2 regions of the Streptomyces sp. NPDC079020 genome follow, and region 2 is predicted to be linked to the other one. Evidence: riboswitches for the same ligand, from Rfam matches in the RefSeq annotation. Region 2 holds a riboswitch; the other holds the start of a gene.

Region 1 (5,487 bases), on a different contig from region 2:
AACCCATCCATGTGCCAGCACCAGCCACCCTGCCCGACCGCCGACTCCGCCGACCGGGAAGCCGCCCGCCTGACGGCACACCACCCGGAACAGGGCTGGAGCCTGCTGTGCAACGGCGTCCTGCTCTTCGAGGACACCGGCGAGCTGCTCCCGGACGGGCAGATCATCGCCCCGCACCGGCCGCTGGCGGCCGGCCGGGTGGTGAAGGCCGCCTGACCCCAGACGTACGAAGGGGGCCGGCCCGGAGAGATCTCCGCACCGGCCCCGACGCATGTCGCAACGCGCCTACGCCTTCGGTCAGTTGTCGTACTCGTCCAGCGGCGGGCAGGAGCAGACCAGGTTGCGGTCGCCGAACGCTCCGTCGATCCGGCGCACCGGCGGCCAGTACTTGTCCGTGGCCGAGACTCCGGCCGGGAACACGGCCTCCTCACGGCTGTAGGCGTGATCCCATGCTCCACCGAGCGCCGCCGCCGTGTGCGGGGCGTTGCTCAGCGGGTTGTCGTCCGCGCCCCACTCACCGGAGGCGACCTTCTCGATCTCGCCGCGGATGGCGATCATGGTGTCGCAGAAACGGTCGAGCTCGGCGAGGTTCTCGCTCTCGGTCGGCTCGATCATCAGCGTCCCGGCCACCGGGAACGACATGGTCGGCGAGTGGAAGCCGTAGTCGATCAGGCGCTTGGCGACATCGTCGATGCTGACGCCGGTCGCCTTGGAGATCGGCCGCAGATCCACGATGCACTCGTGCGCGACCAGTCCGGCCGGGCCGTTGTACAGGATCGGGAAGTGCGGCTCCAGGCGCTTGGCGATGTAGTTGGCCGCGAGCACGGCGACCTGTGTCGCGCGCTTCAGACCCTCGCCGCCCATCAGCCGGACGTACGCCCACGAGATCGGCAGAATGCCGGCCGAGCCCCACGGGGCGGCCGAGATCGGGCCCACACCGGTCTCCGGGCCCGCGGCGGGCTGGAGCGGGTGGTTGGGGAGGTAGGGCGCGAGGTGCGCGCGGACGCCGACCGGGCCGACGCCGGGGCCACCGCCACCGTGCGGGATGCAGAAGGTCTTGTGCAGGTTCAGGTGCGAGACGTCGCCGCCGAACTTGCCGGGCTTCGCGAGACCGACCAGCGCGTTGAGGTTGGCGCCGTCGACGTAGACCTGGCCGCCCGCGTCGTGCACCTCACCGCAGATGGCGGCGACGTGCTCCTCGAACACACCGTGGGTCGAGGGGTACGTGATCATGAGCACGGCGAGCTCGTCGCGGTACTGCTCGATCTTGGCGCGCAGGTCCTCGATGTCGACCTCGCCGTCGTCGGCGGTCTTCACGACGACGACCTTCATGCCCGCCATGACGGCGCTCGCGGCATTGGTGCCGTGGGCCGAGGACGGGATCAGACAGACGGTACGTCCCTCGTCGCCATTGGCCCGGTGGTACGCCCGGACGGCCAGCAGACCGGCGAACTCGCCCTGCGAACCCGCGTTCGGCTGGATCGACACGGCGTCGTAGCCGGTGACCTCGGCGAGCCGCTCCTCCAGCTCACGGATGAGGGTGAGGAAGCCCTGCGCCTGCTCGGCGGGCGCGAAGGGGTGCAGCGCCCCGAACTCGGGCCAGGTGATCGACTCCATCTCGGCGGTCGCGTTCAGCTTCATGGTGCAGGAGCCGAGCGGGATCATGCCGCGGTCCAGCGCGTAGTCCCGGTCGGCGAGCTTGCGCAGGTAGCGCAGCATCGCGGTCTCGGAGCGGTGTTGGTGGAAGACCGGGTGCGTGAGGATCTCGTCGTCGCGCAGCAGCCCCTCGGGCAGCGTGTCGGCGGCCACCGCGTCCAGCGCCTCGACGTCGCCCTCGGCGCCGAAGGCCGCCCATACGGCGGCGACCTGGCTGCGGGTCGTGGTCTCGTCACAGGCCAGGGAGACCAGGTCTGCGTCGACGAGGCGCAGGTTGACCCCGCGCTCCCGGGCGCCCGCGACCACGGCGGCGGCCCCGCCGGGAACCCGCACGGTCAGCGTGTCGAAGAACGCGCCGTGCACGACGTCGGCTCCGCCCCGCCGCAGGCCCTCGGCCAGGATCGCGGCGTAGCGGTGGGTGCGCCGGGCGATCGTCCGCAGGCCCTCGGGGCCGTGGTAGACGGCGTACATCCCGGCCATGACGGCGAGCAGCACCTGGGCGGTGCAGATGTTGCTGGTGGCCTTCTCGCGGCGGATGTGCTGCTCGCGGGTCTGGAGGGCCAGGCGGTAGGCCTTGTTGCCGTCGGCGTCGACGGAGACGCCGACGAGCCGGCCGGGGAGGCTGCGGGCGAACTTCTCGCGCACGGCCATGAAGCCGGCGTGCGGTCCGCCGAAGCCCATCGGTACGCCGAAGCGCTGGGTGGTGCCGACGGCGATGTCCGCGCCGAGCTCGCCGGGCGAGGTGAGCAGGGTCAGGGCGAGCAGGTCGGCGGCCACGGTGACGATCGCGCCGAGGTCGTGGGCCTGCCCGATGACGGGCTTGAGGTCCCGTACGGCTCCGGAGGCGCCCGGGTACTGGAGCAGCACGCCGAAGACGCCGCGCTCGGCGAGATCCGCCGGGATGCCGTCGGTGAGGTCGGCGACGACCACCTCGACGCCGGTCGGCTCCGCGCGGGTCTCGATCACCGCGACGGTCTGCGGCAGGGTGTCGGCGTCGACCAGGAAGACACCGTTCTTCACCTTGCCGACGCGGCGGGACAGGGCCATGGCCTCGGCGGCCGCGGTGCCCTCGTCGAGCAGGGAGGCGCCGGAGGTGGGCAGCCCGGTCAGCTCGGCGACCATCGTCTGGAAGTTGAGGAGCGCTTCGAGCCGCCCCTGGGAGATCTCCGGCTGGTACGGCGTGTACGCCGTGTACCAGGCGGGATTCTCCATGACGTTGCGCAGGATCACCGGCGGGGTGAACGTGCCGTAGTAGCCGAGCCCGATCATCGGCGCGAGCACCTGGTTACGGTCGGCGAGCGAACGCAGCTCGGCCAGCACCTCGGCCTCGGTACGGGCCGACGGAAGCTTGAGAGCCTCCGTGCTCTTGATCACGTCGGGCACCGCGGCGGCGGTGAGCTCGTCGAGCGAGCCGTAGCCGACCTGGGCGAGCATCTTCGCCTGGGCCTCACCATCGGGCCCTATGTGGCGCTGCTCGAACGGAATGCCCTGCTCCAGCTGGGAGAGCGGAGTGCGACGGGGGGTCATGATGGAGGCCTCCTGGTCTGTCACGACCTGCGAGGGGCACCGCGGCGTGGGTGCCCGAACGGCCTCCCCCTCTGTCATCTCAACCTGAGAGCTTCACCGGCCCGCCTCACGGCGCGCCGGCTTTCACCGTCGGTGAGGGTGGGATCCGTCCCGGCACACATGCCCGCACGGAACCCGCCCTGCTTTCCAGAGTGACCTCGTCCGTGCGGTACGGGGGCCTGAGAGATTCCGGGGAGGATTTGCTCCTTCGGCGCCTCCGGATTCTGCACCGGAGGACTCTCCCGCACGGGGTCAGCAGCCATATGCCAGCCTACCAGCGGGGTTCCCGCCGGATTGCTCAAGTGGCCGACACCCGGGATCTGCACTTTTGTAGTGCTTGTGGAGTAGTCACCACCACCCAGGCAGTTGCGACCAGTGGGAGGCACCGTGCAGACCGACATCGATCCGCGCAGCCTGATCGGCCGCAAGGCGTTCGACCGCAGGGGCACCAAGATCGGAACGGTGGACGAGGTCTATCTCGACGATGCGACGGGTGTCCCGGAGTGGGCGGCCGTACGCACCGGGCTCTTCAGCCGGGACGCTTTCGTCCCCCTCGAACCGAGCGAATTCGTCGAGGATTCGCTGCGGATCCCGTTCGACCGCGCGTTGATCAAGGACGCGCCGGACTTCGGCGTCGGCCGCCACCTCAGCCCGGAGCAGGAACTGCAGCTCTACCGCCACTACGGGCTGGACTCCGCGCCTCCGGGCGGGACCGGGCCGGACCGGGACTTCGGCAGGCTGGCGGGCCAGGACGAGTAGTCCACGGGGTCGCGCACCAGGGGCAGCGGGTCGGCCGGCCCCAGCTCCGGGTCATCGACACGGAACGTACGCACCCGGCCCGGTGTGCCGCCCGGCTCCTCGAAGCGAACCGTCACCCGGCCCACCCCGCTGCCCTGCACCCAGCCGTGACCGTGGGTCCCATGGCGCACGTCATGGCCGGCGGGCCATCGCCTGGCGGCGAGGAGCTCGGCGCTCTCCCCCTCCGCTTCCCCGGCCGGGACGGCGCCGGGTGCGTCCCCGTCCGCCGCGGGGCCGGGCGGGACCTCCGGTCCGGCCTCCGCCCCGGCCTCGGCCTCCGCTTGCGCCGCGGCCGCCTGCCGGGCATCGGCCGCCTGGGCGAAGAGGTCCTCCTGGGTGTAGTCGGCGAGCCCCGTCACGCCCACTCCCAGCAGCCGTACGCCCCCGGTGGTGTCCACTGCCTCCAGGAGCCTCGCCGCGGCCTCCCGGACCACTGTGGGGTCGTCCGTGGGCCCTCTGAGGGTCTCCGAGCGGGTCAGGGTGGAGAAGTCGTACCGGCGCACCTTGAGGACCACCGTGCGCCCGGAACGCTCCGCGGCCCGCAGCCGCTCCACGCACCGGTCCGCCAGCCGCTCCACCTCCGCACGCACCCGTACCCGGTCGTGCAGGTCGACATCGAAGGTGTCCTCGACCGATACGGACTTGGCGTCCCGCTCGGCCACGACGGGGCGATCGTCCAGGCCCAGTGCCATCCGGTGCAGCGAGACGCCGTGCGCCTTGCCCACCAGCCGTACGAGCTCCGCCTCCCCGGCCTCGGCCAGGTCATGGACGGTGGTCATCCCGGCCCGGCGGAGGTGGTCACCGGTGGCGGGGCCGACGCCCGGCAGGATCCGCACGGGCATGGGTGCCAGCAGCTCCCGCTCGCTGCCCGGCTCGATGAGCAGGAGCCCGTCCGGCTTGGCCTCCTCCGAGGCGATCTTGGCCAGCATCTTGGAGCCGGCGAGCCCCACCGATCCGCTGAGCCCGGTCACCGCGTGGATGGCCGCCCGCAGCTGCTCGCCCATGGCGCGGGCCGACGCCGAGTCGGCGGCGACGCCGCCCGCCTCCAGATCGACGAAGGCCTCGTCCAGGCTGAGCGGCTCCACCAGCGGCGACAGCCTGCCGAGCAGCTCCATCACCTGGTCGCTCACCGTCCGGTACAGCGAGAAGCGCGGCACGAGATACGCGGCGTTCGGTGCCAGCCGCCGGGCCTGGGCCGTCGGCATCGCCGAGTGCACGCCCAGGCGCCGGGCCTCGTACGACGCGGTGGCGACCACTCCTCGCGGCCCCAGCCCGCCCACGACCACCGGCTTGCCGCGCAGACTCGGCTTGGACGCCTGCTCCGCCGAGGCGTAGAAGGCATCCATGTCCAGATGGAGGATGGTGGGCGCGGCTCTCACATCTCCGATGCTGCCCTACGGCACTGACAACGCGACTGCCCGGCACCCCTCGGGGGCCGGGCAGTCATCACCGCTGTCGCCGATGCCG
Region 2 (5,487 bases):
GCGATCAGACCGACAGCGACCGCTGCCGTGATCGCCCGGACAGCCCGGGACTTGAATATTCGCATGGGTCCACCCCTGGTTCGCCCTGTGGTGAGGTTTGTTGGCCGCACACTACAGACGGTGCCCACCGCAAGAGAACAGTCCGGATAACGGTGAGACCTAGTCGAGACCCGGACAGTTAACAAACCGTCCAGTTCCGGGACATCCTCACGTCGGCAGTCAACAGGCCGGACATCGAGGGGTGTTCGACGTCCGTTTACCGGACGTCGCGCTCGTCGCAGTTCAACGGGGCTGGGGCGGGTATCCGTAGCCGGGCACGGCGGCGGGCGGCGGGCCCGGGGCGTGCGCCTCGCGGTCGTAGAACGGGCGGGAGTTGGCGCGCAGCCACATCGCGACCGGGTCGTACTCGTCGGACATGGCGACGGTGGAGACGGGCAGCCCCTCGGGGACCGCGCCGATCGACTGCCGCATCATCTCGCGCACCGAGTCGACGGAGGCGCGGCCCGTGTCGTAGAGATCGAGACCGATCGCGAGGTACGGAACACCGACGGCGGGATGCACCCAGGCGCGGCGCAGCGAGCGGACCGCCGGGGTGCGGTGGGCGTTCTGCGTGAGCAGCGCGTAGAACTGGGGGATGTCGACGGCGGGGTCGGAGAGCCGCAGGGGCCCGGCGGGCAGCCGGTCCAGGCCGGTGGCGATGCGGCGCAGATCCAGCCAGGGGATACCGACGCCGCCGCCCGGGGCATGCGGGTTGAGCCAGATTCCCCAGCGGTCGGGGAACAGGGCGCGGGCGATGTCACGGCCGGTGACGAGCTCGTGGGCCCGGTTCCACCCGCTGGCGGAGAGCTCCTGGGCGGAAGTCACGCACGGGGCGTAGCCCATGCCGTCGATCTCCATGTTCCCGTACTGGGCGTCCGGCGAGCCGGCCGTGCCGTGCCAGAGGAGCATCCAGATCCGGCCATCGGCGAGGGCCGCCAGCAGCGCCTCGTAGGCGTCGTAGCGCCCGGGGGTCACCTGGCGCAGCATGTGCTCGACCTGTCCGGCCGCCGCAGTGCCTGCACTCACCCTGTGTTCCGCCCCTCATCGATCCGCTGTGTCGCGTCGCCGCTCCCGGGCACACGGGAGCGACCCCGCCATCAAACCAGCTTATGCGCCGCTACTGACACCGACTTGACGCCACGGGTTGACGTCGCCACCCGGCAACGGCGGTTGACCCCGGCCCCGGGTGCGGCCGGCACCCTCTCCGGCGGTGGGGTCAGTGCCCCTCACGCCGGTAGAACGGCCGGACCTTCTCCCGCATCCAGTCGCCGACGAGGTCCTGGGCCACATCGAGCAGGACCAGGTTGACGGGCCACGGCACCTGGACCCGGCCCAGCGCCCGGCCCAGCGCGTCCATCGGGGCGCTCTGTCCCGCGCCGTCCCAGTCGGCGAACTCGACGCCGATGAAGAGGACGGGGTCGCCGCCCTCGATGCTGGCGAGCGTCCGGCGGGCGGTGCTGACCACGCCGCTCTCCTGGAACTCCCCGGCCACCGCGGCGAGGAAGTCGACGGGTTCCTCCTGCCAGTCCGGCTCGAACAGGCGGACCCGGGCACCGCTCGCGGGCCCGTCCAGGGGTGTGCGGCCCGCCCGGCAGAGCTCGGCGACGGCGGGGGGCGGCAGTGGCACACCGACCGCGCCGCCCGGGTTCACGGCTATTCCGACCTGCGGCGGCAGTCCGCGGGCGAATTCCCGGGCAGGCGCCACGGTGAAGGACATCTGAGTACCGACGCAGCTGAGAAACTGCGATTCGGAGCTGAACACGGGGACATGGGCGACGCCGTCGATCTCCATCATCGGCAGGTCGAGATCGGGGCTTTCGGGGCTGCCCCCGTTGGGCAGCGGCACCCAGAGCGCGCTGCGGCCGAGCACCTCGACGATCCGGCCGCCCGCCTCCGGGACTCCGATCGAGGCGGCGAGCACCTCTTCGAGCTCATTGGCCGGCCATCCCTGGCGCGGATGTGTCTGTGCCGGTACCGGAATGTCCACTGCCCCTGTGTCCCTCTCTCGACCGTGCGTTCCGGCGGAAACCCTAGCCTCCCGGGTCGACCGCCCGGCGGCCTGCCCGGCGGTGTGCCCGTCCGGCGTCCGGCGGCCGGACATCCCGGCGGGCACCCGGTGGCTGTGCGTCTGCGAACGGGGCGCGCGCGTGACGCCCGCCCCGCTTCTCCCCGTACGCCCCGCGAGCCCTACTCGTCCGCGAACGAGATCCGGCCGAGCACCCCCGCGGCCTCACGGTCCAGCAGCACCGCCGAGGCACATCCCGGGGGCAGCAGACCCCGCTCCGTGTCGTGCAGCAGCCGGCCGACCGAGCGCCGGTGCCGGGCGAAGGCGTAACCGGAGACGCCCCGGCCGCGCTCGCGCTGCCCTTCCCGCGCCACCTCGGGCGTGACGTCGAGCAGGACGAGGTGGAGGGTGCGGACCCGTCGCCGGGCGTCCCGGGCCAGCCAGCGGCGCACCCAGGCCTGGGTGCCGCAGTCGTGCACCACGACGGACTCGCCGGAGCGGAGCGCCCGCCACAGCCCGTAGTAGTGGGCCACCCGGACCAGCGGGCGGTAGAGGGCGTACGGGAGTAAGCGGGGCAGGGCCCCGGCCCAGGTGTCCCGGGTGTCCTGGGAATCGATGGCGCGGTCCGTGACGGCCCGCCGGATCAGTGTCGACTTTCCGCTTCCGGGCAGCCCGGAGACCACCACGAGATCGCCGGACGCGAAGTCCAGGCTGTGCGGGCTGCGCCCGGCGCGCCCCCGGAGGTCACGCACCACCGGCGCGTGCGTGCCCAGCATTTCCCGGGCGGGTGCGCCCGGCTGTGCGGGCATCGCGCCCTGCGCGACCCCCGCGGTCGTCGCGTACCGCTGCAAGTCCATCGCCCTCCCCCTGTCGGGTCACCCACACCTGCCCAAGAAGTGTAAAGAAAAGGTAATGCGGCACAACCAGGCCCGCTGCCCGTGTCGGTGGGAGACCGGACGCCCCACTCTTCCGCAAGGCGTGCGATGATGACCCCGCCAACTGCATACCGGCCGTTTGAATCCGCGCGGGAGAGTTCCGGTCACTGTGTGTGCCGGGCGCCGAAGGAGCAAGTTCCTCCCTTGAATCTCTCAGGCCCCGTACCGCGTGGATGAGGCAGATCTGAAAAGCGAGCCGCCCGGCGGCTCCACCCAAGGTGCAAGCCGAACCCGGCGAGGGCTGACCCCTTCAGGGCCTTTCGGCGAACCTCTCAGGTTCCGATGACAGATGGGGAGGGATCGTCCTCTGTCGTCATGCCCTGGAGCCGAATCCATGAGCAACGCCCCCCGTCTCACCGCCCTGGACGCCCTGCATCGTTCGCTGGGCGCCACCATGACCGACTTCGCCGGCTGGGACATGCCGCTGCGGTACGCGAGCGAGCGCGACGAGCACAACGCCGTACGCACCCGGGCGGGTCTCTTCGATCTGTCCCACATGGGTGAGATCACGGTCACCGGGCCGCAGGCCGCCGCCTTCCTCAGCTACGCGCTGGTGGGCAACATCGCCACCGTCGGCGCCGGCCGCGCCCGCTACACGATGATCGTCGGGAGCGACGGCGGCATCCTGGACGACCTGATCGTCTACCGGCTGGGCGAGACCGAGTACATGGTCGTCGCCAACGCGGGCAACGCGCAGACCGTGCTGGACGCGCTGCGGGACCGGGTGGCCGGTTTCGACGCCGAGGTGCGTGACGACCGTGACGCGTACGCGCTGCTCGCCGTGCAGGGTCCGGAGTCGCCCGCGATCATGAAGGCCGTCACGGACGCCGACCTGGACGGGCTGAAGTACTACGCGGGCCTGCCCGGCACGGTCGCCGGGGTGCCCGCGCTGATCGCCCGTACCGGCTACACCGGCGAGGACGGCTTCGAGCTGTTCGTGGCCCCCGAGCACGCCGAGCAGCTGTGGCGGGCACTCACCGAGGCCGGTGCGGCGCACGGCCTGATCCCCTGCGGGCTCTCCTGCCGCGACACGCTGCGCCTGGAGGCGGGCATGCCGCTGTACGGGCACGAGCTGACGACCGCGCTGACCCCGTTCGACGCGGGCCTGGGCCGGGTCGTGAAGTTCGAGAAGGAGGGCGACTTCGTCGGGCGCGAGGCCCTCGTGGCCGCCGCCGCGCGGGCCGAGACCGCCCCGCCCCGCAAGCTCGTCGGCCTGATCGCCGAGGGCCGCCGGGTCCCGCGCGCCGGATTCCAGGTCGTCGCGGGCGGTGAGGTGATCGGCGAGGTCACCTCCGGCGCCCCGTCGCCCACCCTGGGCAGGCCGATCGCCATGGCGTACGTGGACGCGGCGTTCGCCGCGCCCGGCACCGAGGGTGTCGGCGTGGACATCCGCGGCACGCACGAGCCGTACGAGGTCGTCGCGCTGCCGTTCTACAAGCGCGAGAAGTGACATCCCGGGCATCGCGCCGTCCCGGAAGTGACGTAATCGCGTCTCACACCGTAAGACCACCGTTCATCAGCACTCCCCCGCGTACAGGAGAATTCAGGTCATGAGCAACCCCCAGCAGCTGCGGTACAGCAAGGAGCACGAGTGGCTGTCGGCCGTCGAGGACGGTGTGGCCACGATCGGTATCACCGAGTACGCGGCCAACGCGCTCGGTGACGTCGTCTACGCGCAGCTCCCCGAGGCCGGCGAAACGGTGACCGCGGGCGAGACCTGCGGCGAGCTGGAGTCGACCAAGTCGGTCAGCGATCTGTACTCCCCCATCACGGGTGAGGTCGTCGCGGCGAACCAGGACGTCGTGGACGACCCGTCGCTGGTGAACTCCGCTCCGTTCGAGGGCGGCTGGCTGTTCAAGGTACGGGTGGCGGAGGAGCCGGACGACCTGCTCTCCGCCGACGAATACACCGCGTTCTCCGGCAACTGAGACCCTAGGGATCCCCTGATGTCGCTTCTCAACTCCTCCCTCCACGAGCTGGACCCGGACGTCGCCGCAGCTGTCGACGCCGAGCTCCGCCGTCAGCAGTCCACCCTCGAAATGATCGCCTCGGAGAACTTCGCTCCGGTCGCCGTCATGGAGGCCCAGGGCTCCGTCCTCACCAACAAGTACGCCGAGGGCTACCCCGGCCGCCGCTACTACGGCGGCTGTGAGCACGTCGACGTGGTCGAGCAGATCGCGATCGACCGGGTCAAGGCCCTGTTCGGCGCCGAGGCCGCGAACGTCCAGCCGCACTCCGGTGCGCAGGCGAACGCCGCCGCGATGTTCGCGCTGCTGAAGCCGGGCGACACGATCATGGGCCTGAACCTGGCCCACGGCGGTCACCTGACCCACGGCATGAAGATCAACTTCTCCGGCAAGCTCTACAACGTGGTCCCGTACCACGTCGACGACACCGGCACCGTGGACATGGCCGAGGTCGAGCGCCTGGCCAAGGAGACCAAGCCGAAGCTGATCGTCGCGGGCTGGTCCGCCTACCCGCGCCAGCTCGACTTCGCCGCCTTCCGCC

The links. Region 2 has a riboswitch for glycine ahead of gcvT (glycine cleavage system aminomethyltransferase GcvT). Riboswitches for the same ligand answer to the same signal wherever they lie in the genome.
Region 1: another riboswitch for glycine. It lies ahead of gcvP (aminomethyl-transferring glycine dehydrogenase); the one in region 2 lies ahead of gcvT (glycine cleavage system aminomethyltransferase GcvT).

The regions. Positions count from the first base shown of each region.
Region 1 covers NZ_JBITUB010000012.1:8,679-14,165, reverse strand. The annotation lists gene ACIGJO_RS24270 (DUF5999 family protein) at 10-216, shown strand; gene gcvP (aminomethyl-transferring glycine dehydrogenase) at 298-3,183, opposite strand; glycine riboswitch at 3,380-3,477, opposite strand; gene ACIGJO_RS24260 (PRC-barrel domain-containing protein) at 3,610-3,981, shown strand; gene ACIGJO_RS24255 (DNA polymerase IV) at 3,903-5,399, opposite strand.
Region 2 covers NZ_JBITUB010000002.1:110,853-116,339, forward strand. The annotation lists gene ACIGJO_RS04505 (ABC transporter substrate-binding protein) at 1-65, opposite strand, end outside; gene ACIGJO_RS04510 (enhanced serine sensitivity protein SseB C-terminal domain-containing protein) at 283-1,026, opposite strand; gene ACIGJO_RS04515 (enhanced serine sensitivity protein SseB) at 1,256-2,026, opposite strand; gene ACIGJO_RS04520 (AAA family ATPase) at 2,227-2,901, opposite strand; glycine riboswitch at 3,060-3,157, shown strand; gene gcvT (glycine cleavage system aminomethyltransferase GcvT) at 3,314-4,429, shown strand; gene gcvH (glycine cleavage system protein GcvH) at 4,530-4,907, shown strand; gene glyA (serine hydroxymethyltransferase) at 4,926-5,487, shown strand, end outside.